DNA from 3 places in the Paenibacillus sp. IHBB 3054 genome. Region 2 is predicted to be linked to each of the others. Evidence: predicted binding sites of a transcription regulator. Region 2 holds the regulator's gene; each other region holds the start of a gene.
The links. The regulator Rex, encoded in region 2, represses fermentation and respiration genes when NADH is low (regulators of the CRP and FNR family bind a similar motif). The targets are predictions, from matches to a motif close to TTGTGAAATATTTCACAA.

Region 1 (9,944 bases), on a different contig from region 2:
CCGGAACTTTCACGTTCAGGTGGCCTCTCCTTTTTATATATGGCCGATGTTCATTTCATCTCCGGAATCACTCACCAGCGCTAACTGAAAGACATCTGAGATTGCGATTAATGTTTTGAACATCCAGCAAAACAAAAAAAAGGCCCGCCCCGGATCGGATGACCGGAGTGGACCTGAATGTGTTGTCCAGCTTATCTTGTTCTTAAGCGTACCAGCCCCATACGAAGATGAACAGGGTTCCGAAGATGGTAACCAATCCGACGAACAAAGCGTAAGCGATATTGATATAAAGCTCTTTCTTGGTATCTGCGGATTCCCCGATGTGCATGAATACGAAGAGCTGCAGAGAAGCCTGGATAAGGGCTGTAATCAGCAGAACCGCCATATTTGCCCCATCGGACAGATCACCATAGATGACAACCAGCGCAGCGGCAGAAAGGACCAGAGAGGCCAGATAACCCATCACATGGCGAATTGGGAACAGTTGCTTCATCATGTCACATCAGTCCTTTCAGGTAGACGAAGCTGAAGATAAAGATCCAGACAACGTCCAGGAAATGCCAGAACAGCGAGAAGATAAAGGCTTTATTGGCGGTAGCCGGATTAATGCCCTGACGCCAGATCTGGATCATAATCGCTGCGCCCCACAGGAAGCCGAAGCTGACGTGGGCACCGTGCGTGCCGAGCAATACGAAGAGACTGGATAGGAATCCACTGGTTTGCAGTGTAGCCCCTTCATGAACATAGGTGAAGAATTCATCAATTTCTATGCCGATAAAGCCGAGGCCCATCAGCAGTGTGATTGCCATAAAGACCATCATGGCCTTCTTGTAGCCGTGACGCATAGCATGGATCGCAAGCCCGATCGTGAACGAACTCGACAGGAGCAGGAAGGTTTCAATCAGCACCGGGCCGATTTCAAACAGCTCGCTTCCGCTTGGTCCGCTGGCGAAACGGTCGACCATTACTAAATAAACAGTGAATAAAGTGGCGAAGAGCGGAATCTCAGCTCCGAGAAATACCCAGAAACCGAAAATTTTGTTGCTGTTCTCCTCTGTTGAATATTCCAGCGGCTTGGACGCATCTATTTTCATACAGTCTCACCCCGCAGTTTCTTTTCAGTAGCAATAACTTCTTCAGCTGAAACGTAGAAGCCGTGATCCCGGTCAAAGGACATGGCAGCCAGCATGATGATGATGCCTATTCCGGCCACGATGGCAGGAATCCACATGCTGAATACTAGGAAGAAGCCCAGGAAGAAGAAGATGACGCCCAGGATAAATGGCTTCCCGGTATTGTTTGGTAAATGGATTTTAGTGATTTTATCTTCAAAGAGCGGAATATTATCCTGCTTCGCGGACCAGAAGGCATCACGCGTCTGAACTTTTGGCACAATTGCAAAGTTATAAGCAGGAATCGGACTTGGTGTAGCCCATTCCAGTGTACGGCCATCCCATGGATCGCTTGTTGTGTCTCTTGGCATGTAGCGTGTGCTCCAGTAGATGTTGTAGACCAGAATAACAAATCCGATCGCCAGGCCGACAGCACCGGCGAAGGACAGCATATTCAGCGGACCAAAGCCGGTCTCTTCTGAGTAGGTGTACATCCGACGGGTCATACCCATTAGTCCCAGGAAGAACAGTGGGAAGAAGGTGACATTGAAGGATATAATAATCCACCAGAAGGCATGTTTGCCCAGACGTTCATTCAGGCGGAAGCCGAATACTTTAGGGAACCAGTAATGGAACCCGGCGATAACGGCGAACACGGCGCCCGGAATCAGCACGTAGTGGAAATGCGCAACCAGGAACATCGTATTATGATACTGGTAATCGGCACTGGCCATTGCCAGCATAACGCCGGTAACCCCGCCGATGGTGAAGATCGGGATAAAAGCTAATGTGTACAGCATCGGGGTCGTAAAGGTTATTCGCCCTTTTCGGAGGGTGAACAGCCAGTTGAATATTTTAACCCCGGTAGGCACAGCTATCGCCATAGTCGTTATGGAGAAGAAGCTGTTGACCATAACCCCTTGGCCCATGGTATAGAAATGGTGAGCCCATACCAGGAAGGACAGCAGGGAGATGAGCAGCATACTGACGACCATGGATGTGTAGCCGTACAGATTCTTTTTGGAGAAGGTGGCGATAATTTCGCTGTAAATACCGAATGCCGGCAAAATAACGATATATACCTCCGGATGTCCCCACACCCAGAACAGGTTGGCCCAGAGCATATCCATTCCGCCGTTGGCCATCGTGAAGAATTGAGAGCCAAACAGCCGGTCGAACATCATCAGGGCAAGTGCCACAGTCAGCACAGGGAAGGCAAATACGATAATAATGTTCGTAATCAGTACGGACCAGGTGAACATTGGCATCTTCATCAGCGTCATGCCTGGTGCACGCATTTTAAGAATCGTCACGATGAAGTTAACGCCTGTGATCAGTGTCCCGATACCGGAAATCTGCAGCGCCAGGGAGTAATAGTTATTACCGACCGTAGGGCTGAATTCCAGACTCGCTAGCGGAAAGTAAGCCGACCATCCGGCATCCGGCGAGCCGCCGATTACGAACGAAATGTTAAGCAGCATAGCTCCCATGAAGAAGAGCCAGAAGCTGACCGCGTTCAGCCGCGGGAAGGCCACATCTCGCGCGCCGATCTGCAGTGGGATAATCACGTTCATTAAACCGATGATAAACGGCATGGCCATGAACAGAATCATGATCAGACCATGGGTGGTAAAGACCTCGTTATAATGCTGGGCATCGAGGAATTTCATTTCCGGCGCTGCCGTTTGCAGACGCATCATCATGGCGTCAACACCGCCGCGGAACAGCATAAGCAGTGCGGCCAGGATATACATAACCCCGATCTTCTTATGGTCTACAGTTGTAAGCCATTCGCGCCAGAGGTATCCCCATTTCTTGAAATAGGTAAGCCCAACGAGAATCCCGATGGTCGCAAGAGCGATACTGATCATTGCTCCGTATATCAGGGGTTCGCCGTGAACCTTAAATTTGTCTAAATCCATTAGGGTAGCTCCTTTCAGGTTGTTACATTAAACTGTGAACGGGTTAGTGGCCCTCGTGTGTGTGTTCTTCTACAGGTGAGCTTGGAAGCGGCTCATTCACCTCAGGGTTGGGCTCGCTGTCAAATTCGGTCTGGCTGGACGGTTCAGGAGAAGGGTGGATGTCCTTGTTATCCTGATGATCCATATTTCCGTTATCTATATCCATTTCCGTACCATCGCCGCTCATATGCTCGCTATGGTCTCCCGGCGGCGGGCTGAACTCCAAATGGGTGGAGGAATAGGTTTTGCGTCCAAGATGTTCGGCAGCCAGCAGGCCTTTGAATTCATCCTCCGTAAGCTTAGGCGCGGTATCCTTAACCTCTTTGACCCATTCGGCATATTCTTTGTCGCTCATCACAAGCGCCTCGAATTCCATGTGGGCGAAGCCTTTACCGCTAAAGTTCGAGTTCTTGCCGATAAATGAACCTGCGGTGTCGGCGGAGAGATTAAGTTTTGTAAGCATGTCGCTCATCGCATACTTCTGTCCGGCAAGCTGTGGAATCCAGAAGCTGGTGATGGTGCCGAAAGAGTACAGTCTGAACTCTACCGCACGGTGAATCGGGAAATTGACGTAGTTTACGGTTTCAATTCCCTCCTCAGGATAGCTGAAATGCCATTTCCAGTTGGAAGAAGAGGCGTAAATAACCAAAGGCTTCTGGTCCTTGTATTCCTCCGCGACATTCTCAACCGAATGGGTTGATTTTACAGTCACTACTGACAAAAAGGTTACGATGATAATCGGGATAATAATCCAGATGGCTTCGAGAACCTTGTTGCCCTCCTCATGTTCTGGAATGTAACCTTCGTTGCTTTTCTTCGCCCGGTATTTCACCAGTACGAATATATATAAGATGTAGACAACTGCCAGGACCCCGATCATCACCAGAATGGACAGGATGATGGTGTCAGATAAAGTGCGTGCGGCCGGACCCTTCGGATTCAGAACGGTGAGCGAACTGCATCCCGGCAGAAGAAGGATTAGGCTGAGGAACAAAGCGTATAACGGACCCTTTTTTTTCATATAGAACTCCTTCCTTCAATACTTCTTTTCATTGCCGTTCATTAGCCAATAAACATTAACCTGTATCTATAGTAAGAACTACTTACCCATAATGCAAAATACATATTTTTACAATAAAGACACATAAGACCTTAATAATGGCGAACAAGTTAAATATGTGTGATCGAATTGTTACAAATGTCGTAAGGTATGACAAAGATCACTGTAGTGGTGCGGTTTAAGCTAATTTTAAGGTTGTTCAAATTTTGTTCACTTTTTCACAAATGTTACTAATTTCGTCACAATTAATTTGTGCAATAAAGCCTGATTTTAACCGCTTTTTGCGGCCGCGACAGCTTTCGACGATTATTGCGATTTTTTGATAAATATTAAGAATATGTCTTTTGTCACTGTGAAAATGTAACAAGATATTCTTTGGGCGGTTACAATCTCTCAAATTCAAATCTATCTATGTGTGATAAAGTATAGATAAATATACATAGATAGGAGATTACTGCTTGTGCGAATGAAAAAAACAATGCTGTTATTCATGTCTTTATTCTTATGTTTTGGTATTCTACAGAACACGGCAATCGCAGCCGGAATGAATGCCTCTTTACGTCTTGGTGTGAACGACACACTGACGGAAATAGAAGCTGTTTCTGTAAAAGGTAACTATTATGTTCCAGTACGCGCTTTGGCGCAGAAGCTGAAGTGGAACATTTCCATGCTTCAGGACGGGGTTCAGATCGCCGGAGGCGGCAAATCCCTTTTACTGCTTAAAGATGACGGAGGCGCCAAACTCCAGAATGATACCATTGTTCCAATAAGTACCTTTGTGCAGAATGGATCGCTGATGGTTCCGCTGCGGATAAGTACTTATCTTGGGTATATGATAACCTTTGAGCCGGATAAATATTTACTAAGAGTGCGGGATACATCGGCGGCTTTGGATGATGCGGCGTTCGTAAGCCAATTCAAGAGCGAATTAAAGCCAATTGTCAGCGCTGAACCGGCTCCGGAGAAAACCCCGGGCAAGCAAGGGAGGATAGTGTATCTTACCTTTGACGACGGACCGTCGGCAACGACTTCGCAACTGCTGGATATTCTGGGCAAATATGAGGTGAAGGCGACCTTTTTTATGCTTGGACCCAATATGAACCGGTATCCATCGGCAGTGAAACGAATTGAAGAGGAAAGCCACGGACTCGCACTCCACGGCATGACTCACCGCAAAGAGAAGTTTTATGCTTCTCCGGGTGCAGCACTTGCTGAAATGTCAGCTGATAATGCAGTGCTGAAGAAGATCACCGGCTCCAGCACAACGCTGATCCGTCCGCCATACGGAAGTAAACCTTATTTCACCAAATCCTTCAGGGACAGAGTGCTGAGCCAGGGGTTCCATCTGTGGGATTGGAATGTGGACTCAAACGACTGGAAATACAAGGAGAACAGCGCCAGGATCTATAATACGGTTATGGAACAGGTCCATAAACTGCAAAAGTCCAACAGCAATCCTGTTATCCTGATGCATGACCAGAAAGCTACACTGAAAGTGCTGCCGGACGTACTCAAAACACTGAAGAAGGAAGGCTATACCTTTGAGATTATTACGAAGGATATGGAGCCGCTGAATTTCTGGAAGGATAAGCGCTGACAGACGCGCTTCGGCAAGGGCAAGGCATAGCATAATATTTCAATAGAGGCGGCTTGAACAGATCATCGGTGATCTGCTCAAGCCGCCTCTTTGCGCTGTCTGTTTGAGGTGTGGTTATACGTACAAATACTCGACAAGCATCTTGACAAGCTCGGACTTTATTCTGTCCGTTCCAATACGATGAGAAGAAAAGACGATGACATCCACAATGGCACTGATGGATTCAAATACAAGGAAGGCAGCGGCTTCCAAATCAGTGATCTTAAGCTCATCCTTACCCATTTGCAGATACTGGAGCGTTAGGACACGTCCGACCTCATACTGTGCGTCCATCAGCTCTTTGATACCCTCGTCGCTGAGATACATAATAGACAGTTCCTTGTGGAATCCGGTATAGACCTCGTGCGAGAGGATGAGGCTGTCTACCAGATGGCTCAGCAGTTCATACTTGTCAGGGCTCTGAATGTTAATCTCGGACATGTAGGCTTCTATCCTTGCCAGCAGCGCTTCACTGTAATTCTTAAGCACGTCGATAAATACGGCCCGTTTATCTATGAAATAGGAATAGAAGCTGCCGGTGGATACACCCGCTGCAGCAGCAATCTGCTTCGTATTGGTCTGATGGTAGCCCTTCTCCGAGAAAAGCCTCATGGCGGCTTGAACGATGGCTTCCTTGGTCTTGATGCTGCGGTCCTGCCGCGGTGTTCTTGTCTTGTCTTCCATTTCACTCATGGTTAAAGCCCCCCTTATAACCGATTGTAGAGGAGCAGTATTTGACTGTCAATAAAAGTTGAACCAAAGTTCAAATTTGTAATTGACAAACATGAAATATAGTTCATATAATTCAAACATGAACTAAAGTTCACATATAAGGAGAGATGAAATTGAGCATCAGAATGCGTAGGGCTTTTTCATTTACGGCAATTGTTCTGGGTTTCTTCATGGCGTTGCTGGATACGACGATTATTAATATTGCCTTGCCTGAAATGACGAGACAATTTGGCGGCAGCGTATCGCAAATTTCTTGGGTGATGAATGGTTATAATCTGGCGTTTGCCGTATTCATTCTCACAGCTTCAAGACTGGCCGACCAATTCGGACGGAAGAAAATATTTATCACCGGTGTGGTGCTGTTTACTGTGACCTCGCTGCTCGCGGGCTTTGCAACATCACTTGGGATGCTCATTGGATTAAGAGTCCTTCAGGGACTTGCGGGGGCCATCATTGTTCCGGTTACTATTCCGCTGACAACCACAACCTTTCCAAAGGAGATGCATGGCTTGATCATCGGCATATGGGGGGCCGTTTCAGGCGTTGCGGCTGCGAGCGGGCCGGCACTTGGCGGGATTATTACGCAAAATCTGAACTGGCAATGGATCTTTTTTGTCAATGTGCCGCTGGGGGTGCTGAGCGTGGTGCTTACCTGTCTGTTTATACAGGAATCCAGAGATGAGACCGCAGGCCGATCCATTGATTATGGCGGAACATTGGGGATAACCGGGGCGATGTTTTTTATTACCTATGCGCTGATTAAAGTCCAAGACTATGGCTGGAGCTCCCGGGTGACGCTGCTGCTGCTGACTGCAGGGGTTCTGTTTCTCGTCTTCTTTTTCCTCACACAGTCGAAAGGGAAGGAGCCGATGCTTCCGTTATCGCTGCTGAGAATTCCCCCGTTCAACGGTGCAACGTTGACTATGCTTTTTGTTGGTGCGGGGCTGATGAATATCTCTCTGCTGACCTCTTTCTTCCTGACCCGGATGATGGGGATGACCGAACTGCGGGCCGGACTTGTACTTTCCATGCTCGCGGTGGGCTCGATCGTCAGCTCAGCCCTTTCCGGGCCATTGTCCAATAAATACGGCAGTCAGCTGTTTGGGGCGGTTGGAATGATTATGATGGCCGGAGCGATGTATTCATTAAGCGGACTGCATGCCGACTCAACGCTTCCGGAAGTATTGATCCGTCTGGTTGTGGCCGGTGTCGGCACCGGGTTCACCATGGCACCGGTGATGTCTTCAGCCGTACGCAACGTGCCTGAGGAGAAGGTGGGAATCTCATCGGGGATTACGAATATGGCAAAGTCACTGGGGGGGTGATCGGGGTAGCTATTATCGTTACTGTGCTGCAGCAAAATACCAGCGACGGGCTGCAAGCGGCTTCCGTCCGTACGGTGAAGGCTGTGGAGAAAGATGCTGTGCTCCAGCCCTTTCTCAAAACAGTGATTGCTGATGCGGCGGGTTCATTGGCCAATGTGGAAAGCTCACCGGCTGAAACCTCCGGGAAGGTATTGAAGGAGGCAGAGCATGCTGCTGCCCGGCTTGCCCCTTCGGATCAGGAGGCATTTGCCGCTGACCGGAGCCGGCAAACCCAGGAGATGGAGCTCGTCCTGACGCGTGCAGGAGAAGACATGAAGCATGAAGCTGAACAGGCATACAGCAGAACTTACGTGTTAGCCAGCCTCATTATGCTTCCGGGTATTGTATTCGCGCTGTTCAGCGACAAACGCCGGAAACGGAAGGGGGCCGGGGTTCGCGGGGAACTTACTTTGCCGCAGCAATAGTGATCTCCGTGCATATCGTGCATATATAGAAGAAAGACCCTTGGGACTTTATAAAATTAGGTCAGCCGGTAATTTTTGGTTGGCCTAATTTAATTTGTTTTGAGGTTGACATGTAGGTCAAACTGTACTAATAATAGTAGTACAGTTAATACACCTAGACACAGTTAGTGATACAACATCAGAAAGGAGAACTGTCATGTTCGAATTGGATGTCCGCAGCCGCAAGCCGATTTACGAGCAGCTGACCGGCAAGATCAAAGAAATGATTATGCATGGTATTTTGCGGGCAGATGAACAGCTTCCCTCGGTGAGGATCTTATCCTCGCAGCTCACCGTAAATCCGAATACGATTCAGAAAGCCTACCGGGAGCTGGAGCGGGAAGGCTACATCTATTCTTTGCAGGGCAAGGGGAGTTTCGTGGCTCCGCTTCAACAGGGACTGAACGAGAGCAAAAGGGCGGAAGTGCGGAATGAGCTGCTGCGCCTGATGGCGTCAGCCGTCTACCTTGGATTTACCGAAAGCGAGATAGGTGCGCTGTACCGCCAGGTGCTGGATCAGAGAGAGGGGGAGAAACATGATTGAAATTCGCGGCGTCAGCAAAATTTTTCAGGGAGAAAAAGCAGTTGACGGCATTTCGCTGACTGTACATAAAGGAGCCATTTACGGACTGCTCGGATCGAACGGTGCGGGTAAAACAACACTGCTGAAGACGCTCGCCGGTATTTACCGGCCGGAAGAGGGTACGGTTAAGTTTGAAGGGAAGCCGGTCTTTGAAAACCCCGAGGTGAAGCAAAGGATCATTTTCATGCCGGACAGCCCTTATTTCTTCCCGCAGGCATCGATCAAGAGCATGGCTGCCTTTTACCGCTCTATTTATCCGGGGTGGAATGAGGCGCACTTTCAGGAGCTTGGGAAAATGTTCCGGCTCGATACAGGCCGCAAGCTCAGCCGGTTCTCCAAGGGAATGCAGCGCCAGGCTTCCTTCTGGCTCGCCCTAAGCTGCTCGCCGGATGTGCTTATCATGGATGAGCCGATTGACGGGCTTGACCCGGTCATGCGGCGGCAGATCAAGAATCTGCTGTTCCAGGAGGTGGCCGAACGGGGGATGACCGTCATCATTTCCTCACATAACCTGCGGGAAATTGAGGATTTATGCGATCATGTCGGCATTATGCACGGCGGCAAAATGCTGGTGGAGAAGGATCTGGACGATCTCAAAGCGGACACGCATAAAGTGCAGGTGGCGTTCCGGGATGAACGGCATGCATCGGTACTGACAGCCAAGCTGCAGATTCTTCATCAGGAACAGCGTGGCAGCGTTAATCTCTATATTGTAAAAGGGGACCGCGAGCGGATCGGGCAGGCTTTTCGGGTGTACGATCCGTATGTACTCGACCTATTGCCGCTGACACTTGAGGAAATCTTTATATATGAAATGGGGGATGCCGGTTATGACGCGCAGCCGATTCTTCTTTAACAGCAGTGTAATCCGCCAAAACTTGCGCCAGCATGGCTGGATTGGGATTATCTACATGCTAGGTCTCATGTTCTTTCTTCCAGTCCAGATGTTCTTGAACGGCAATCCGAATGCGGAGCCTGAGAAAGTCGAGGGTTTGTTCCGTATCGGTGGTGATATGCAAGTGGTCTTTATCG
Region 2 (9,944 bases):
CGCCATAATAGCATGTCCAAGCTCATGGATGGCCACCCGCTGTTTCTCTTCATGATTGGTTTCGCGGTCAGTCTTCTCGCCCATCATCACCTTGTCGATCGCCATCGCCAGATGGCGCTGCTCGACTTCGGTCAGATTCTCGCGCATCATATAAATCGCCGCTTCGTTCATGACGCTCTCCAGCTGCGCACCGGAGAAACCGTAGGCTTCCTCGGCGATCTTGTCTAAATTCACCTCAGCATGCAGAGGCTTATTCTTGGCATGCAAATCGAGGATTGATTTGCGGCCCTTCTTGTCAGGCATATCCACCTGGATATGACGGTCAAAGCGGCCGGGACGCAGCAGCGCTGAATCCAGCATTTCCTTGCGGTTTGTTGCTGCAACAAGTAGAATGCGCGGCGTATCATTGTTATAGATCCCGTCCATCTCGGTCAGAAGCTGATTAAGCGTCTGATCGTATTCACGCTGCTGGCCGCCTTCGCGTTTGCCGCCGATAACATCAATTTCATCAATAAAGATAATGGCGCTTTGCTTATTCTCTTTCTCTGCACGGGTCCGGGCATCCTTGAACAAGTCACGGACACGTCCGGCACCGACACCGACGTACATTTCGACGAATTCACTGCCTGAAGCGGCAACGAAAACGGAATTGGTATAATGGGCCGCAGCCTTGGCCATCAGCGTTTTACCGGTTCCCGGAGGGCCTGTAAGCAAGATCCCTTTAAGCGGACGAATCCCGAACTTGCTGATTTCTTCATGCCGGATCAGGAAATCAAGCGCTTCCCGCAACTCCTGCTTCGCGTTATCCTGACCGCCGATTTCTTCAAACGTAAGTTTGGAAGGGCCATTCTTCTTGCGTTTCTTGTCCCCGCCCGCATTCACTGTCAACCCGCCGCGCAAATGGGCGATCACCAGGAGTGCACAAACCATACCAGCTGCTATGATTACAGGAATAATGTTAATGCCCACAAAAGCCATAAATATCAGCAGGACCGGAACAAATCCGGCTATAATCTCTTTCCACCACTTAGGCATTGTTCCACACTCCCATCGTTGCCGCTGCACGCGGTAAAATGATGAACTTGCTCTCTTCACCGTTGCTCAGGCTTACATAGACGTTGTTGTCATCAATTTCAGTTGTTGCTGTTACATTCTTGTATTCCTTGAATTGCTCTTTCAATCCATCTAGTTTAGCAGGTATTAGTGTATACTTTTTGCTTTCCATTGCTTCTGCGACTGAGAACATCGCTTTATCCCAATATTCGTCCAGCAGTTCACTGGAGTGCTGATCAACATCCAGCTTAAGCGCCCGTCCATTAATAGCGGACTTGCCTTCAGTGTTCACATATTGCACCAGCTCGCGCAATTTCGTACCAGGTTTCAAATCCAGTTTCAAGGTTACCTCATTGCGGTTAATAGTAATATGTGAATGATTAACACCTTCATAAGCCGATACTATCTTATCAAGCGGCTCATGGACCGCAAATTGACGATAAGCATAAAAGCTGCCAAAGAGCAGTGCAGCAGACAACAGAGACGTTAGCAGTACAGGCACAAGACGCAATTTCAAGAAACGTCCTCCTCTCAAGTTGACCAAACCTAAATATATGAATTGCAATAAATAGCGTGTCTAGCGCTCATCCGAGACTGACATGCTCTTAAGCATGTCTTAATACAAATAGAAGTATATCACAGGTGTATATACGATTTCGCACGAAAGTGTGAATATATTTAAAATTTTTGATACTAATTTCTGGGCATTCCCTTCTATTCTTGCTCCTTTATCGGCAAAAAGGGCCTGAATGATTAATCCATTCAGGCCCTTTTCTATTCTACTGATGTATTAATTTCTCCTGACATCGATATTGCTATTTGTATATACTTCTTTATGTACTCCTTTTCATCAATAAACACCCACAGCATCCATAAATCCGGCGGCAAATGAAAGGACAGCTGCCAAGCCAACTGCTAGAGAAACCACATACACCGTTAACGTTAAAGAATCCATGCCCTTCCCCCATCATCAACTAATTATTATCTACTGCTTGTTACATTTTTTACAATTTTTTCGCCTTGCAAGAGTTCAGCCAGTGTGTAATATCTTGCACCCATGGCGTTCTTCTCCGATTTGGGACGATGCTGCAGCAGAATAAGGTCAGTCCGGCTAAGATCATAGAATCGGTACATTTCGCCTGGATGATTAAATCCATAGCCCCCCTGAATTCTCTCCGTTATGTAAGTCTTGATTCTGGCAGCCAGCTCATGCTGAATCCCCTCAAGAACCGCATCCAGCGATGGAGTGAATGGATCAAGAACCACGATATCATCAATTTTGTACAGGCAATGCATTTCTCCGCCCCCGCCGGAACGAAAAGTGATAAACAATGGTGTTTTGTAAATATACCCTTTTGCACTGTTCGGACAAGCGTGAATACAATGTTTATAAGTCAGCTCATGCGTTTTACCAGCCGAAACGGATAATACCTCTACCTCATAATACTTCATGCCCTTCGCCACCCCATGAATAAAATCAATATATTGCTTGGCAATGATGGTATCTTCGCCCGATTTTTTCTCACTTCTAATCATCTCATTGATCAGTTCGACGATATCTGTCCATTGCAGACTTAAAAATTGATAACCAGTATCATGAATCAGCTTGTATTTAGTTAAGGTGACGCCATAGACTGGCACATCCGCATCATGGGGAAAATTGTTCGGATCCAAATAGGCGGCAAGCTGGCTGCACACTTCCTGAGCTTTTGCATACAGCCCTGCGCTCTTTGCTTCGATCACAATAACCAGTTTTTTGCGGTTTCCCTGGAACAAGGACAACGTAATATCGCGCCTTATTTTATTTGCTCCTGCCGCAAGCATTTCTGCATCCACCTGAACAAAATCATAATCCTCTTTGAAAGCCGGAGTGTCTCCGGGGTTCCGGCGGTTTAACTCTTTTAGCAGCAACCGGATCAACTTGGGATACCTTGAAAAAAGGTAGGCAAGCCCTTTCGTTTGTTTGGTCTCCGTATCCCCGTTTATCAAATCAAAAAAGGTAGAATGGTAGTCCGTTCTGCCCTCCTGGTAAAGCCTCATCATCGTTTTCAAACGTATCTCTCCACCTGTTCAAGGAACATGTAATTTAATCCTCAGAATCACTGTTTCATTCCAATGATAATATAAATTTCACAAAATGTCAGAGTTATCCTTTATAAAAAACCGCCTTAAACTCAACTTTCTTGATCCAGTTTCAGAATTTTCATAAGATTTACCGATCCGGCATAGAACGCAACTGCGGTGAATGTTTGGACTTCCGGCCGCTGTTGTCTACAGATTTCTTGATTTATACCGCTATTTGCGGTTGAAATCCGTAGACAAAGGCGGTCGCTATCGCTCCTACAGTTCCAAACTTCCCCTCCGCTGCTTTTGCCTCTAGGTAGTTCTTTAGTTCAACTTATTAGCATATTATGCAAAAAAAGCGGACAAGCGCTGTCCGCCTTGTCCGCTTTTTTTGTTATTGCACCCTGCCTCTACTTGCTCGGCAAAGTATATCCATCACCGATTGCTGTACCATCCGCAAAACGGAAGAACTTGTAATAATAACGTCCTTCCTGCTTGTAAAAAAGCTGCCAGGCGTATTCTCCATTATATACACCCGGAAGCAGCCGTTTAATATCGATGCCGGGCAGCTGGGAGGCTATAATGGAGCGGATTTGCTTCTCCGAGGTTCCTTTGGCCAGCTCTTCCGCATAAACTCCGTTATCGCCCCCGGCCGGCTTGCCGTCCACGGTGAACCGTACCCACACCATTAGATCCGTACCGGCTTTATTTTTCCCGGTCAGCACCCAGTACACCGAATTTTCGTCCCATACCGATTTCTGCGCCTTGGATATCTCAGTAAGTCCCGCCCGGGTCTTGGCAACTTCTTTGGCCGCGCTGCGTTCATTCCATTGGTCCTTCATGATATAGGCATAAAATTGGCTTAGACCGAACAGAATGAGCAGAAACAGAGCGATCCCCAGCAGAAGCCATTTTTTCCTTTTCCTCAAAATGCAGCTTCCTTTCCTTAATATATGAAACGTCATAAAGTCAACTGCGGCAGTCGAATTAACGCTTCAGCAGCCCTTCAAAAGTTTCTTGCGCCTTGCGGCGGATTTCTTCCTCGTCCAGTGTCAGGCACTGACCATGCTTCACAACCTGCTTGCCGTTCACCCAGACATGCTCGACATCCTTGGCGCTGGCCGAATACACGGCGTGGGAGAGCAAGTCGCTATGCGGCAGTAGATGAGGCTGGTCGATATCAATTGCAATAAAATCAGCCTTCATCCCTGCTGAAAGGCGGCCCACCTGGTTCAGGAAGATTGATTCCGCCCCGTATTGCGTGGCCATCAGCAGCGCTTCCGGTGCCGGAACTGCGGTAGGATCGCCGCTGACTCCCTTATGGATCAGTGCTGCAAGCCGCATTTCCTCGAACATATCGAGATTATTGTTGCTTGCCGCCCCGTCCGTACCCAGTGAAACTTTGACTCCGGCTCTCAGCAGCTCAGGCACCCGTGCAACACCGCTGGCCAGCTTCAGGTTGCTGCCCGGGTTATGGGACACACCCACCTTGTGGCGGGCGAGGATTTCGATCTCCTCATCGTTCAGGTGGACACCATGGGCGATTAAGGACGGGCGGGTGAACATCCCCAGCTTCTCCAGGTGCGCTACAGGACGCAGGCCGTAATCAGCGGCATTCTGCTCCACTTCACGCAGCGTTTCCGACATATGCGTATGCATCGGCAGGTCCAGGTCATGTGCAGCCTGCACAAACCGCATGAAAAAGTCCGGAGGACAAGTATACGGGGCATGCGGTGAAATCATGGTTGTAATTCTGCCGTCAGCCTTGCCGTGCCAGTTGCGGGCGAACGCAACAGCTTCCGCAAGCTTCTGGTTCTGCACCTCTTCAGGACACAGACCAATAACACCGCGCATCAGCACCGCACGGATGCCGGAGTGTTCGACCACTTCGGCCACCCGGTCCATATGATCATACATATCCAAAAAGGTGGTTGTGCCGCCTTTCAGCATCTCCAGAACGGATAAGGAAGTGCCCCAGTAGACATCATCTCCGGTAAACTTCTCCTCCATTGGCCACATTTTCTCCTGCAGCCAGGCTTGAAGGACCATATCATCCCCGTAGCCGCGCAGCAGCGACATCGCAGCATGACCATGGGTGTTGACCAGACCCGGCATGAACAGCAGCCGGCTGCCGTCGAGCGTCACTGTGCCTTCTTCAATAACGGGCTTCTCTTCCCCTATGTATGTGATCAAATCATTTTCTATAGTCATATAACCGCTCAAGACAGGCTTCTCGCTTCCGGGAACCAGAAAACGTCCGTTTGCAATTACCATCTTATTGCTGCTCATCTGTAATTCCTTCCTTTCCATCATGTAAATAATACGCCAGACTTTGCAGGTCAGTCGTAAAGTCGGCAGCATGAATCCGGATGGTTGCAGGTGTCTTCAGAATGACCGGTGCAAAATTCAGGATCGCCTCGATGCCCGATTCTACCAGAATATCAGCCACATTCTGTGCTTCGCTGTCCGGTACAGTAATGATCCCGATCCGGATTCCCTGATCGCGGATGGTCTGACCCAGCTCCTCCATCGGCTGTACCGTAAGAGAGTTGATATTTTGTCCAATCTTGGGAGCGTAAGAATCAAATACAGCAGTGATTTTCATGGTATCCTTCAGATAAGCATTGTAATTGGACAAGGCATGACCGAGGTTACCGGCACCTACCAGGGCCACATTGATTTGTTGATCCAGCTTCAGAATGTGACGGATCTTTTCGATGAGATAAGACACGTCATATCCAATGCCTTTTCTGCCGAAATCACCAAAATAGGCCAGATCCTTACGAATCTGCGCCGGATTAAGGTCCAGCTTCTGCCCGAGTTCCTGAGAAGAAACGGTTGAGATTTCACGCTTTTGGAGATCGTTCAGGAAACGCAGGTACACTGGGAGTCTGCGAACGACGGCCTCCGATATTTTATCCGATTTCATATTTTCTCCTCCTAATTTAGAATTGCACTGACGCGATATCGTATGACAACCACGTGCAGTGCCCGCTCCGCGAACGGGACACAGCCTATGGTACAAAGAGATGGGGAAAATTTATAAACAATGACAGATTAGGAAACGCCGCCCTCTTCAAGCCATTCCGCAATCCGCGGAACCATCTGATCGGTAAGCATGTGCTCCATCTTCGGACCAGGGAGTGAATACAGGAAGTACTTCCCGTAATAAGCTTCGATGACCCTGGTATCATATACAATAACAATTCCCCGGTCCTGCGCTGTGCGAACCAATCGTCCAAAACCCTGTTTGAAGCGGATCACTGCTTGTGGAACAGACATTTTCATAAAAGGATTCTTCTTCTGGGCCTGCAGAAGCTCCGCTTTTGCCTCGGCCAGCGGATGATTCGGCGGCTGAAACGGCAGCCTTACAATCGCAAGACAGGTCAGCGCCTCGCCAGGGATGTCGACTCCTTCCCAGAAACTGCTTGTTCCAAGCAATACCGATGCAGAGCTGTCCTGAAAACGCCGGATCAGCTTGCTGCGGCTGCCTCCTTCCACACCCTGGCCCAGAACCGTAATGTCCTGGGAAGCCAAGGCCTCTTTCAGCGGATCATAAACCTGGCGCAGCATTTTGTAGGAGGTGAACAGCACCAGCATCCGCCCCTTGGTCGCCGCCGCCGCTTCAGCCAGCGAATGCACCAGCTTGTCTACAAAACGCGCATCGCCTACGCTGCCCTTAACACTGGGGAAATCGCGCGGGATGACAAGCAGCGCCTGTTCACGGTACTTGAACGGTGAAGGCAGCAGCGCTGTCATGAGACGCCCTTGCTCTGAGGCTTCAGAAAGACCAAGGTTGTCAATCATGAACTGAAAGGACTTGTCGACCGATAACGTGGCCGAGGTCAACACTATGCTCTTCTTCTTGTCGAAGAACAGATCCTTGAGCTGGCTGCTTACATCGACAGGCACAGCGTAGAGCTGAAGCGACTTGCCCCGGTAGTTGCCGCTCCCTTCCATCCAGTACACGATATTATCGTCACTGAGACCCATAAAGAAGCGGATTTGTTCCCGGATGGATGCCAAATCCTTGAACAAGCCTCCGATATCGGTCACCAGGCTGTCCGAAGACGACTGACTCTCCGTATCGCGCATCTCACTGAGCATTTTGTCACCTCTGCGGATGATGTCGCTCAAGGCTAAGTGGAGCGTATTCTCCAGCGCCGCCAGCTCTTCCCAATCTTTGGGCTTGCTGCCGGGAAGCAGGCGTGTGACCAGCTGGCCGGCTTCACCTGCCGCTGCATCGCTTCGTTCGGGCAATAGACCGAACAGCTTGTCGCTCAGTGTATCCCAAGTTTCCTTTACGGTAAGCAGGTCGGGATAGATTTTATCGATTACGCCGCTCCACTCCGAAGCCTGCTCACTGCCCGAGGACTGCAGAGTCTGGCGCAGTGCCGGCAGCTGGCCGCTGCGGCTGTCTTTATACAGCCTTGTAAGCGTATGAGCTACAGTGAAATACTTCATTTGCATGCCCAGATGCTTGCCGGCTACATCCTCCAAATGATGGGCCTCGTCAATGACAAGATGCTCATAAGCCGGAAGCAGCTGGTGCCCGGCCTTGACGTCTGCGAACAGCTTGGAGTGATTGGTAATGACCACATCGGCAATCCCTGCTTCATGTTTGGCCCGGTGGTAGTAGCATTTGCGGAACCACGGACAGGAACGGCCCAGACATGAATCGGTATCACTGGCTACTGTCTCCCAGAAATCCCCGCCGCGACCGCTCAAATTCAGCTCCTCATCGTCACCCGATTCCGTCTGGGTAAGCCATACGATCATCTGCGCTGCCGTAAGCGCTTCTTCCCGGGGACTTACGAAGTCCTTTTTATTTATTTTATGTTCAAACTTGCGCAGACACAAATAGTGCCCTCTCCCCTTGAATATCGCAGCCTTAAACGGGAAAGGCACAACACTGGTCAGAAGCGGGATATCGCGTTCGCGCAGCTGATCCTGAAGATTGATGGTATGGGTGCTGACCATAACCTTCTGCCCGGTACGTACGCTCTGATAAATAGCCGGCAGCAGATAACCGAGCGATTTGCCGGTGCCGGTGCCTGCCTCGATCAGCAGGTGCTTGTCCTCCCGAAGGGCTGTATTCACTTCGCCAATCATGATCTCCTGGGCTTCCCGGCTTTCATATTGTGGAAGCGTATCCTTAAGCCGTTTGGTTACCTCGGCCATATAATCCTCAAAGGATACATTCTCCACAGGATTGCCAACACCTTCTTCTCTTGGAGGCGCCAGCTCAGTCCAGTCGCCTACAGCCATTGCGAGCTGACGGTAAAAATTCAGCTCTCCTTCCGGCTGGAAGGTTTCCATCTCGCGCTCCCGCAGCAGGCCGTCAAAATACCAGGCCAAGTCACTGTCTTCATCGGCAAACAGCTCGTTAAGCCGCTGAATGGTCAGCAGAGGCAAACTATACAGCTCTTCCAGACATTTAAGCAACACAATCGCTGTAGCTTCTGCGTCACTGTCCGCCTGGTGCGGACGGTCATGTGTGATGCCAAAATGGTTACTTACTGCACCTAGCTGATAGGTCGTTAGTGACGGAAAGCATATTTTAAGGAAATCAATCGTATCCAGAATCCGTCCCTGAAATGGCAAATAGCCGCAGCGGTCTAAAGCATTCTGCAAAAAATGGAAATCAAAAGCAACATTATGTCCAACAAGCACTACATCGTCAAGCAGCGGGACGAGCTCCATCATCATCTCATCCAGCTCTGGCGCATCCTTCACATCTTCATCGGTGATGCCGGTCAAGCCCGTAATAAAAGGAGGAATCGGTGTTCCGGGCTTGACGTAAGAACCATACACCCGGGAGATGGACCGGTCTTCTTCTATAATGGCAAGGCCAACCTGGATGATCTCACCCACAGATTGGGTTCCCGTAGTTTCAAAATCAAGCACGGCAAATTTCATTATAAGTTCTATTCCCTTTCACTTGAGACTCTTTATCAGCATAACAGAAGTTACGAAAAAAGGCGATGCACACCGCTTGGTTGAAGTGGATGCATCGCTTAAATGAGTGGGCTATGATTACAAAAGCGAAACAAGCTGATTTCCGAATTGCAGCTTTCCTCCCCGCCTGCGGCAGACCTCCAGATTGACATTCGGTTCCGGGAGTGCCGGGTCATGAAACAAAGAAAGGCTGAACAGCTCCCTTGCCTCATTGAAGCGTTCCTGGGAAGCTCTGATGCACCCCAGCGCATTGTAGATCATCGCCTTCAGCTTGTTCTCGCGAATCAGCGCAAGCATATGATCCAGATGCCCCCATGCGGTCTCCCCGTCGCCCTCCTGCAGATAGGCCATAGCCAAATACAGGCGGGCCGCCAGACTGTCGGGGTGCTGCGCAATAACTTCCTTAAATTGATCAATACACTTCCGGTACATCAACAGCTTATAGTAGCCCTGCCCTCTGACAAAAGAATCCATGGCGAGCTCTGGCGCTTCCTGCTGCGGTATCTCTTCGTCCGGTTGTGGCGGAAATTCCGCGTGTTCCCGGAAATGACTCAGCTTCTCGGCAAAGGCGAGCCACTCGTCCATAACCTCATCGCTAAGCCGGTGAAGCATGTTGTACTTGCATAAAAGATCATCCCGGCGGGCACCCTCCGAAGTAGGGTAATCCGTGGCGATCTCCTGAAGCATCTTATTCATCTCAGCAAATAATTGTTGAAACATGGGACATCCCCCCCTTACTGAAAATGAAATCAGCCTAAGCTTGCCTGCCTTCATTTTTCGCAAGTGGGGGGCTCTTCATCCCTGCCATTGATTACATGGCTTAGGTCCGGTGATTAAGCAATCGTAGCATGAATCTCATGATCGGCCAG
Region 3 (9,944 bases), on a different contig from region 2:
CTGGATGAAGAATTCACTACACCGATCCAGCAGACACTGGAGGATCACGGCATCAAGCTGGCGCTCGGTGAGAAGGTCAGCTCGTTTGCGGGAGAGAACGGTAAAGTGACCAAGGTGACCACAAGCAAAGGGGAGCATGAGACCGATCTGGTTATCCTCTGCATCGGTTTCCGTCCGAATACAGAGCTGCTGAAAGGGCAAGTGGATATGCTGCCTAACGGGGCGATTATCGTCAATGATTATATGCAGACCAGCCTCCCGGATGTCTATGCCGCCGGCGACAGCTGTGCGATTCATTATAACCCAACCGGCAAACATGCCTATATTCCGCTGGCTACGAATGCCGTACGTATGGGAACACTGGTAGCGCGCAACCTGGTGGCGAATACGATCCCATACATGGGTACGCAAGGAACATCAGGGATTAAGATTTATGAGGATAACATCGCCGGAACCGGACTGACGGAAGACGCAGCCAAAGCCGAAGGCATGGATATCGAGAGCGTGCTGCTGATCGACAACTACCGTCCGGAGTTTATGCCGACCTTTGAGCAGGTTCAGTTAAAAGTAGTATTTGACCGCGCCACCCGCCGGGTTCTCGGAGCGCAGATTATGTCCAAGATGGATCTGACACAGTCGATCAATACCGTATCTGTCTGCATCCAGAACAAAATGACGGTGGATCAGCTGGCCTTCATTGATTTCTTCTTCCAGCCGCATTACAACAAGCCGTGGAACTTCCTGAACACTGCTGGCCTTCAGGCATTGCCAAAGAGTGTGACACATAAAGAAACAGTGACGGTATAACAGATAAGAAAATACGCCCTGTCCAATCCTTCGAAAAGGTTGGCAGGGCGTATTTTTTTTAGCATGGTTTATTGGTCATTGGTAGTCGATATCCTCATGGAAATCAATGACATCCAGCCGGGCACGGATACGTTCGATTTCTGTTGAGGTTAACGGAGCTGCGGGAGTCAGCTTGTAGTTTCTCCCTGTGATGTAGCTTATATCGTCCGCCGCTCCATTGGACGTATATGGAAGCTTGGTAACAGGCGATCTGGAGTAATCGGTGAAGTCAATGATGCTCCAGAGGGGGTCTCCATCTCTTTTGGCAAGGACAATACGCTCTGTTGCAGTTTCTGTCCACAGATACCTTAAATCCCCCGGAGAATTCTCTCCACTGACCGTGGTGTATCCAGCCCCCCGGAACATCAGGGTGAATTCTGAATGTTCATTGCTGTGGGCTGTTTTTGTTTTGTAGATCTCTGCCAATCCATGAACACCCAATATTTCAACTCTGGCATCTTTCGGGAACCTGCTGATGAAGTCCTGCCAGGTTGCGAATAGGTTGGGTGACCTCATCACCCAATTGGTACCAATCACCAGTGAGAGGTAATTGACCGTATTTCTGTTCTGAAAAGGATTGTTGAGATACTGAGAGGCCAGATGTAGCTGAGGTTCTGCCTTCGTATCGCTTACAAACGGATCCGCCGGATGCAGTGTCCATCTGGATGCCCCTGTAATATAGCGGGAGCCGATGGGATCAATGCTTAGGGCATTCATAAATACATTGTTACTGTTAGTAGCAGCATCCTGTGCGGGCAGCATCGGATTAGCGATATGTGCCCAGTATGGCATCAGCGGTGATCCTTCAGCAGACAATTGGCCTACATTATACTGTGTTGCAGCCCAGCCCATAAACGCATCGATCCGGAAGTTGTCTTTTAACCAGGCAGCCTGTTGGGGATTGATGGCATAGGTGGACAGTGACTTGGGACGATACTTGTCAGGAATACTCTCCCATACGGAGATATCTCCGTTGGTGCCCCCCTGGTGCAGGGAATTGAGCGCATTATATCTGTACATGTACAGCCACGAGTTCATCTCTACAATCCATTGGGCCAGGTTGAAATTATCATTCGGATAGCCGGATGCGATCCCTACCTCATCTCCGTATAGATCCACGTAGTTAAGCACCTGTTGCAATTGAGGGCGCTGTGCATCATCGAACACAAATCGGCTGTCCATGGCCCAGGTTACCCGCAAATCGGGATCAATAGTTGCCAGTGTATTCCGCATGGTTTGCATTTCGGCAACTGTTGTAGCATTTGCTCCTGTATCTTCCAGCAACAAGGATACAGTGAAATAAGCTGTTGAATTGTATTGAGGCGATAGTACCTCAAGCTCGAAGTTGCTGATGATGCTAAAGTCGGCGACCTCGGAACTGAGCAGGATTCGACCATGGATCATAGTTCCAGGCTTCGGGATGTTATAAAAGTTTGCTACCGTCCCATCCTCTGCCAGTACAGAGTAATCATCAGTAACCAGCACTTTGAGGTCTGGCGGCAAATGCTCCGGCATGATTTCGCTTCCGTATACATCCAAGGTCACATAAGCCAGCTTCCAATCTTCCATAGATACACTAAACGAAGCGTCAATTGTATCGGTGGTTACCTGTACAGAATCCACTGCCTCATATACTGGCGGAACCGGCGTTGGATCCGGTGAAGCGGATGGCACCGGTGTTGGATCCGGCGAAGCGGATGGCACCGGTGTTGGAGCCGGTGAAGCCGATGGCACCAGTGTTGGAATCGGTGAAGCGGATGGCACCGGTGTTGGATTCGGTGAAGCCGATGGCACCGGTGTTGGATTCGGTGAAGCCGATGGCACCGTTGTTGGAGCCGGTGAAGCCGATGGCACCGTTGTTGGAGCCGGTGAAGCCGATGGCACCGTTGTTGGAGCCGGTGAAGCCGATGGCACCGTTGTTGGAACCGGTGAAGCCGATGGCACCGGTGTTGGATTCGGTGAAACCGATGGAACCTTTGGTGGAACCGGTAAAACCGATGGAACCTTTGGTGGAACTGGTGTTGGATCCGGTGAAGCGGATGGAACTGGTGTTGGATCCGGTGAAGCGGATGGCACCGGTGTTGGATTCGGTGAAGCGGATGGCACCGGTGTTGGATTCGGTGAAGCCGATGGCACCGTTGTTGGAACCGGTGAAGCCGATGGCACCGGTGTTGGAACCGGTGAAGCCGATGGCACCGGTGTTGGATTCGGTGAAACCGATGGAACCTTTGGTGGAACCGGTAAAACCGATGGAACCTTTGGTGGAACTGGTGTTGGATCCGGTGAAGCGGATGGAACTGGTGTTGGATCCGGTGAAGCGGATGGCACCGGTGTTGGATTCGGTGAAGCGGATGGCACCGGTGTTGGATTCGGTGAAGCCGATGGCACCGGTGTTGGAACCTGTGAAGCTGATGGCACCGGTGTTGGAGCCGGTGAAGCTGATGGCACCGGTGTTGGATTCGGTGAAGCCGATGGACCCGGTGTTGGAACCGGTGAAGCCGATGGCACCAGTGTTGGAACCGGTGAAGCCGATGGTACCGGTGTTGGATCCGGTGAAGCAGGTGGAAACGGTGTTGGGCCCGGTGAAGCGGATGGCCCCGTTGTTGGATCCGGTGTTACGAGATCTGTAGAAGAAGCGTTTGGATAAGCGAGCTCGCTATCTTCTGAAGGTGCGCCTTTGGGGACTTCAGGATAATCAGGCAAGTCACTTCCAGGCTCAAGCAGATCTTGTATACGCTTGGCATCCTCAAGCAGAAGGCATGCACGAGCAGTTACCATAGCTGCGCTTTGACGGTCAACGGATTGCTTTGGGTTAAACCGCTGATATTCATCTCCTTGGAACAGACCGAGCTGCTGGGCTGCCCAGACGCTTGTCCGGGCTTTTTCGGAGATATTATGACTATCCTTAAACGCAGCCGTATCCCCTTGTTTTTGGACCTGGTCATACACTCCAAAGGCCCGGATATACCATACTGCCAAGCTCTCTCGTGTTAATTCACCTCTCCATGCTATTGTCTGGTCTTGTATAATGCCTGCAGACAAAAGCGAGCGTAGGGAGGGGATGGCCCAATTCGGTGCCGCTTCCGTTGTTAGCGGATAGTCCAAACTAGGAATGGGAATGGATAATGCCCTTGACATCATGGTACCCATCTCTGCAATAGTAATCGGTTGATAGGGTCTGAACGTTGCGTTGCCATAGCCTTGAACGATCCCTCTGGAGAACAGCTGTGCAATTTCTTGATGGGCATAGCTGCGCTCAGTATCCACAAATGGAGCGCTATTGGCCCTTGCAGCTGGAGTGACAGCAGCAGTTCCGATTAGGATCAGACATAGCAGTGCCAGGCTGACACGCCTCAGGTTGTCTATCAATATGTATGTACTTTTTCCTGTGTTTACGGGAACACGATCACCACCTCTTTTACTCCACTATCGGTACAATCGGCCCGAATATTTAGCGTGATATGGGATGTATGGTGAGAAATGTTTTTGTGATTAAGTTAATCTGAATTGTGTAGATAAGGTAAATTTGACATGTCAGTGAAAACTTTCACTTAGTTTTCCTAGACGTGACTTTTATCACGTAAATGTGATTGCGATCACGCTACAATGGCATAAAGGAACAAATTTTAAGTATTAAAAGGGGATAGGAATCATGGCTTATAACAAACCGCAGCAGATTGCCGAGGTAACGGTAGAGAACGGAATCAAGAAGGCTCACAACCCGCTTGCCACCGTACTTATTCTCGGTTTTCTGGGGGGAGCGTTTATTGCGCTCGGATTTTTACTGGATATTCGTGTCATTGCCGGTGCTCCGGCGGAATGGGGCTCCATCGCAAACTTTATCGGGGCATCGGTGTTCCCGGTAGGACTGATCCTGGTGCTGCTGGCCGGCGGGGAACTGCTGACAGGCAATATGATGGCCGTGCCGCTAGCATTTATGGCGAAGAAGATTTCCTTCTGGGAAGTCATCAAGAACCTTGTGCTGATCACGCTCAGCAACCTGGCAGGCGCGTTGTTCGTTGCTTATTTCTTCGGCCACGTTGTCGGCCTCACCGCAGACGGAGTGTATCTCGATAAACTGGTCGATATGGCTGAACATAAGATTGACGCAACCTTCCTGCAGGCCTTTGTCTCCGGGATCGGCTGTAACTGGCTGGTGGCTCTGGCCGTGTGGCTTTCTTACGGGGCGGATAATTTCAGCGGCAAAATCCTCGGTATCTGGTTCCCGACCATGGCATTTGTGGCCATCGGATTCCAGCACGTTGTAGCCAACATGTTTCTTATCCCTGCTGCTATATTTGAGGGGCACTTTACCTGGGCACAATATTTCGGGAACTTTGCCCCGGTATGGCTGGGCAACCTTACGGGCGGAGCCATCTTCGTAGCCGCAGCCTATTATATGGCTTACCTTCGCAAAGGGCCGTCGGCTGTTCAATCCGTAGAGGGTGTATCCTCTGTCGGAGTGAAGAAACACGCTTAATCCTTACTAATTAAATGCCGTGTTAAACGGCAATAGACACTCCTTGTAACCTTCTCTCTTCAAGCTAACAGCTCAAGAGGGAATGTTCTCGGGGTGTTTTTTTGTGAGGTGAAATAGGGGCCGCACAACACAAAATTCGCCTTGCATATCCGACTCGGGGGAACGAAATCGGGCTCACGGCGAATTAATAGGGAGTGTTTCATATGCTCTATTACCCGGGCAAACCAAGAACGAATCAGTCTCTGTTCAGCAATTTTCTTTACGCAGGGTGGCAGCAGTTATAAAATATAAAGATCTCAATGAACAGGCTTTTCACTGCGGGGCCTGGATAGGCTTTGGTCAAGAATAATGAAGGGATATTATGTTTGAGTGACGCGATAATGCGTCAATGTGAATGCTTGCTCTTCGCCCTGTTTTGGGATGATACTGGATGGAATTAATGACACATATATTACAGGGGTTGAAAGACAAGTCATGAGGTTTTTACAAGCTTATCCAAAGGAAGTCAAAGTATTTCTGATTGCCAGTCTTATTAACGCAACAGGCAGCGCGCTGATGTGGCCGCTTGTCACGATGTATGTATTTGATGAACTGGGCCGCAGTATGACAGATGCCGCACTCGTTATTGTTATTCAATCCCTCGGAGGCATATTCGGACAACTGCTGGGTGGATCACTCTATCATAAAGTTGGTGTCAAACGCCTGATCGTCGGTGCGTTGGCCATGAATGCCCTGGCCTTGTTCACCTTGCCGGCGGCAAGCGTGAACTGGAACATGTTCATGCTGGTGATGGGGCTGGTGGGCCTGTTCAATTCGTTGTCATTGCCGGCCATTCAGGCCTTTATAGGTTTCCGCTTCGCAGAACAGCGCGGAGAGCTTTTTAATGTAATTTATGTCGCCAATAATATTGGGGTAGCGCTGGGCACGATGCTGGCCGGTTTTCTGGCAGATATTTCCTATCTGCTGAGCTTTGTGCTTAATGGGCTGACCTCAGCCGTGTTTGCCGCATTTTTCTTTGTGTATTTACGGAAGGTTGGCACAGAGCCGTCCCATGCCGAGCCGCATAGGAGAAACGGCCCCGGAGAGCTGTCGAACTGGAAGCTTATAGGCCACACCCGAATCTATCTGTATATGGCCTTAGGTTCGATGTTTTTATTGATCGGCAACTCGATCTGGAATACGGGAGTTTCTCCGTTTATTATTTCGGAAGGCTGGGCTAAGAGCACCTACAGCCTTCTTTGGACGCTCAACGGGATTCTGATCTTTGCCGCGCAGCCGCTGGTAAGCTTGATCAAACGCTGGTTCGCGGAGACCTCGACGGCGCAGATGACGGCAAGCGCTGTTTTTTACCTGAGTGGATATGCAGTGATCTTGTTGATGCCAAGCTATCCCGGCCTGGTGCTGGCGATGTTGCTGACCACGCTGGGGGAGATGCTTATTTCTCCGGCGATGCCTTCATTTATTTCCGATCATGCGGACCGCAGTGCGCCCTTCTATCTCGGGCTTAGCGGTGGGATCGGCGCGGTCGGCAGAGTTCTCGGCCCCTATATGATGGGCAGCCTGTATGACCGGGGAGGCCTTGCGCCGACAGGCTGGCTGGCTTGCGGGATGGCGTTGCTGGCGGTGGGATTCTTCGCGGTCCATGCCTTCATCAACCGTTCTGGCCGTGCACTGGAACAAAATGGGGTATAATGGTCTGTAGAAGAATCACTTAAAGGTAAGTCAAGGAGTGCAAAGAGCTATGCAACAAATTATTAGAGGCTCGCTCACGATTCGTCCCTCGGAGTTCAAGGATACCCGTGAGCTGATTATTCTCGATAACATGATTTGGACGGAGGAGACCACACCGGGTCCATTAATGTGGTGTTCCCGTGAGGATTATCTGCTCCATACCCCTCCCGGTTCCCAGCTTGTAGCTTTGCAGGAAGGAGAACTATGCGGGTATGTCGGTTTCGGCTGTCCCAGCGGGATGGAGAGCAACCGCCATGTGTGCGAGGTGAACATCGCTGTCCATCCGAAGTTCCAGCGGCTTGGCATCGGCGGACAGCTGATCGAGGCGATCAAGCAGCATGCCGGAGAGAACGGGATACGCAAACTCCGCTTGCGGGTGCTGTCCAGCAACACTCCTGCGCTCTCGTTCTACCGGAAATGCGGATTTGAGGAAGAGGGCCGGCTCAGGGAAGAGTTTTATCTTGGCGGACATTATGTAGATGAGGTATTTATGAGCTGCATGCTGACTGGAGGGAAGGGAAATGGAAGTCATTTCGCTTAATGTAGGCAAACCTGTAACGGTAGATTACCGAGGTAAGCCGCTGGAAACGGGGATTTATAAAATGCCGGCGGCTGGACCGGTACAGCTTCATCTTGAGGGATTCGCCGGTGACGGGCAAGCGGACCTGGTGAACCATGGGGGGCCGGACAAAGCAGTCTGTGTGTATCCGATTGAGCATTATGCCTTTTGGGAGGAGCAGCTCGGCAAGAAACTGGAGTTCTCCGCCTTCGGCGAGAATATCACAGTCAGCGGGCTACTGGAGACCGAGGTCTGCATCGGTGATGTGTATGAGATCGGTTCGACTCTGCTGCAGGTCAGCCAGCCGCGGTTTCCTTGCTTTAAGCTCTCGCAGAAGCATGGCCCGGCTGATATGCCGGCCAAAGTGCTGGCTACCGGATACAGCGGATTTTATTTCCGTGTACTGCGTGAAGGTCAGATTACAGCTGGTGATCGAATCGTCAAGAAGGAATCCGGTGCGGGAGGCTACCCTGTAAAGCGGGTGCTCTACCTGATGGAACATGGCCGAAAGGACAAGAACGGTCTGGCTGAGCTATCGGAACTGGACAGCCTGGCGTCGGGAACCCGGATGAAGTTCCGGAGCTGGCTTGAGGCTGCGGAGAGCTAACGACTGCTGATATCCATAACGGTGAATTTGATGGTATGCCAAGTCCCCCCGGACGCCTGTTACGGGGGGCTTGGTTTGTTATAAAAGATCTAAAATTCCGTTACATCCTGCCGGTTTGTATATGTCCCTCTGTTTAGCTCAGCAGCTTCCATTCACTGCGCAGCAGGCCGTATACCGCATGGTTCACATAGCCCGTAGGCAGCTTCTCCGCCTGGCGCAGAACCCCTTCGAATACGAAACCCAGCCGCTCGGGAATCGCCCGGCTGGGCTTGTTGCCCGTGGCGCAGCGGATTTCAATGCGGTTCAGCTCCATTTCCAGCAGCGCATAATCTACGAAAACCCGGCAGGCGCTGGTCATGTAGCCTTTGCCTTCATATCCTTCGCCAAGCCAATAGCCGATTCCGACGGAGCGGCTCTGCCAATCTATCTCATGATAGCCGATAATGCCGGCCAGTTCTCCCCGGACCCACAGTCCGGCGGTGAAGCCGCCGTTGTCGCTGCCCTGCTTGACGGCATTTTTGATAAATGTGGCGATGTGGTCCTGCTCGGTGACTCCGTCAACCCAAGGCAGCCACTGCCTGAGCCTGCTCCGCGAGCGCTCTACCAGCGCGAACATCTGGCGGGCCTGCTCCGGCATCAACAGTTTCAGGACAAGCTCTTCATCAATGACATAATTAAACAAGCGGCTGCCTCCCTCTGTGCCACTAGGGCCGGATGTTCTGATTAACGCTTCTTCCATTCCAGAGCGTAAATATCTTCTTCCAGCGACTGCATCCGCTGTCCTACAAGGGCGCGGCAATCGCTCAGCGCTCCATTGTATAGGGCCGGTCCCAGCTCCTTGAGGAAGAAATCCAACAAATTGTCGGCTGCGAGATGGCCGATGGTCTCCCCGCGTTCGGCTTCGAAGTAAGTGCGGATGTTCTCTGTAATAATGTCGCGCTGCTCTTTAGGCAGTTTCATCGGTTTCATAAGAAGGAGTCCCCCATTGTTAAGTTATTCGTTAATCATGCCTTATAATTTCCATGCTACTCTATCGCCGGGAGAGAAGTCAAAGCGTCCGGCAAGGCTGAGTGAGTCACCCATTTTATTGAACATTCTACGGTTAACGGGTATATTAGTAGGAAACATGTTCATACAAGGAAGTAGAACAATACAGAACGAGAGGTTGATAGCTGTGGAGAACCGTGGAACACCCTCCAATTTTATTAAGAATGTCATTACTGAAGATCTGAGCTCGGGGAAGGTTAAGGAGATCGTCACCCGTTTTCCGCCGGAGCCGAACGGTTACTTACATATCGGACATGCCAAGGCGATCTGGATTAACTTTACGCTGGCTGATGAATTCGGCGGAAAGACGAATCTGAGATTTGATGACACCAATCCGCTTAAAGAGGATACAGAATATGTGAATTCCATTCAAGAGGATGTAAAGTGGCTAGGCTATGAATGGGATGAACTGCGTTTTGCCTCCGATTATTTCGGAGAAATGTACGAGCGGGCAGAACTGCTTATCCAAAAAGGCAAAGCCTATGTCGATGACCTCAGCGCTGACGAAATCCGCCAGCTGCGCGGTACGCTGACCCAGCCGGGGCAGAACAGCCCTCACCGTGAACGCGGAATCGAAGAGAACCTGGATCTGTTCCGCCGTATGCGGGCAGGGGAATTCAAGGACGGCGAAAAGGTGCTCCGTGCCAAAATTGACATGTCCTCGCCGAACATCA

Region 1: a site for Rex is predicted at 4,340-4,357, ahead of qoxA (cytochrome aa3 quinol oxidase subunit II). Genes of this name have one in related genera too.
Region 3: a site for Rex is predicted at 4,382-4,399, ahead of ACQ76X_RS08280 (formate/nitrite transporter family protein). Genes of this name have one in related genera too.

What each region holds. Positions count from the first base shown of each region.
Region 1 covers NZ_JBOFBG010000058.1:12,232-22,175, forward strand. Annotated here, with positions in the region: gene qoxD (cytochrome aa3 quinol oxidase subunit IV) at 203-496, opposite strand; gene qoxC (cytochrome aa3 quinol oxidase subunit III) at 498-1,094, opposite strand; gene qoxB (cytochrome aa3 quinol oxidase subunit I) at 1,091-3,034, opposite strand; gene qoxA (cytochrome aa3 quinol oxidase subunit II) at 3,078-4,094, opposite strand; gene ACQ76X_RS33785 (polysaccharide deacetylase family protein) at 4,600-5,730, shown strand; gene ACQ76X_RS33790 (TetR/AcrR family transcriptional regulator) at 5,845-6,462, opposite strand; gene ACQ76X_RS33795 (MFS transporter) at 6,615-7,826, shown strand; gene ACQ76X_RS33800 (hypothetical protein) at 7,823-8,290, shown strand; gene ACQ76X_RS33805 (GntR family transcriptional regulator) at 8,487-8,873, shown strand; gene ACQ76X_RS33810 (ABC transporter ATP-binding protein) at 8,866-9,768, shown strand; gene ACQ76X_RS33815 (DUF6449 domain-containing protein) at 9,722-9,944, shown strand, end outside.
Region 2 covers NZ_JBOFBG010000001.1:276,753-286,696, forward strand. Annotated here, with positions in the region: gene ACQ76X_RS01455 (AAA family ATPase) at 1-1,035, opposite strand, end outside; gene ACQ76X_RS01460 (hypothetical protein) at 1,028-1,570, opposite strand; gene ACQ76X_RS01465 (hypothetical protein) at 2,035-3,105, opposite strand; gene ACQ76X_RS01470 (cell wall elongation regulator TseB-like domain-containing protein) at 3,528-4,046, opposite strand; gene ACQ76X_RS01475 (amidohydrolase) at 4,105-5,406, opposite strand; gene ACQ76X_RS01480 (redox-sensing transcriptional repressor Rex) at 5,393-6,085, opposite strand; gene dinG (ATP-dependent DNA helicase DinG) at 6,175-9,036, opposite strand; gene ACQ76X_RS01490 (hypothetical protein) at 9,154-9,795, opposite strand; gene panD (aspartate 1-decarboxylase) at 9,909-9,944, opposite strand, start outside.
Region 3 covers NZ_JBOFBG010000005.1:49,523-59,466, forward strand. Annotated here, with positions in the region: gene ACQ76X_RS08260 (FAD-dependent oxidoreductase) at 1-807, shown strand, start outside; gene ACQ76X_RS08265 (hypothetical protein) at 883-2,469, opposite strand; gene ACQ76X_RS08270 (hypothetical protein) at 2,447-3,493, shown strand; partial or broken gene ACQ76X_RS08275 (S-layer homology domain-containing protein) at 3,637-4,113, opposite strand; gene ACQ76X_RS08280 (formate/nitrite transporter family protein) at 4,499-5,326, shown strand; gene ACQ76X_RS08285 (MFS transporter) at 5,801-7,018, shown strand; gene ACQ76X_RS08290 (GNAT family N-acetyltransferase) at 7,068-7,598, shown strand; gene ACQ76X_RS08295 (MOSC domain-containing protein) at 7,579-8,223, shown strand; gene ACQ76X_RS08300 (GNAT family N-acetyltransferase) at 8,357-8,905, opposite strand; gene ACQ76X_RS08305 (DUF2164 domain-containing protein) at 8,947-9,192, opposite strand; gene ACQ76X_RS08310 (glutamine--tRNA ligase/YqeY domain fusion protein) at 9,398-9,944, shown strand, end outside.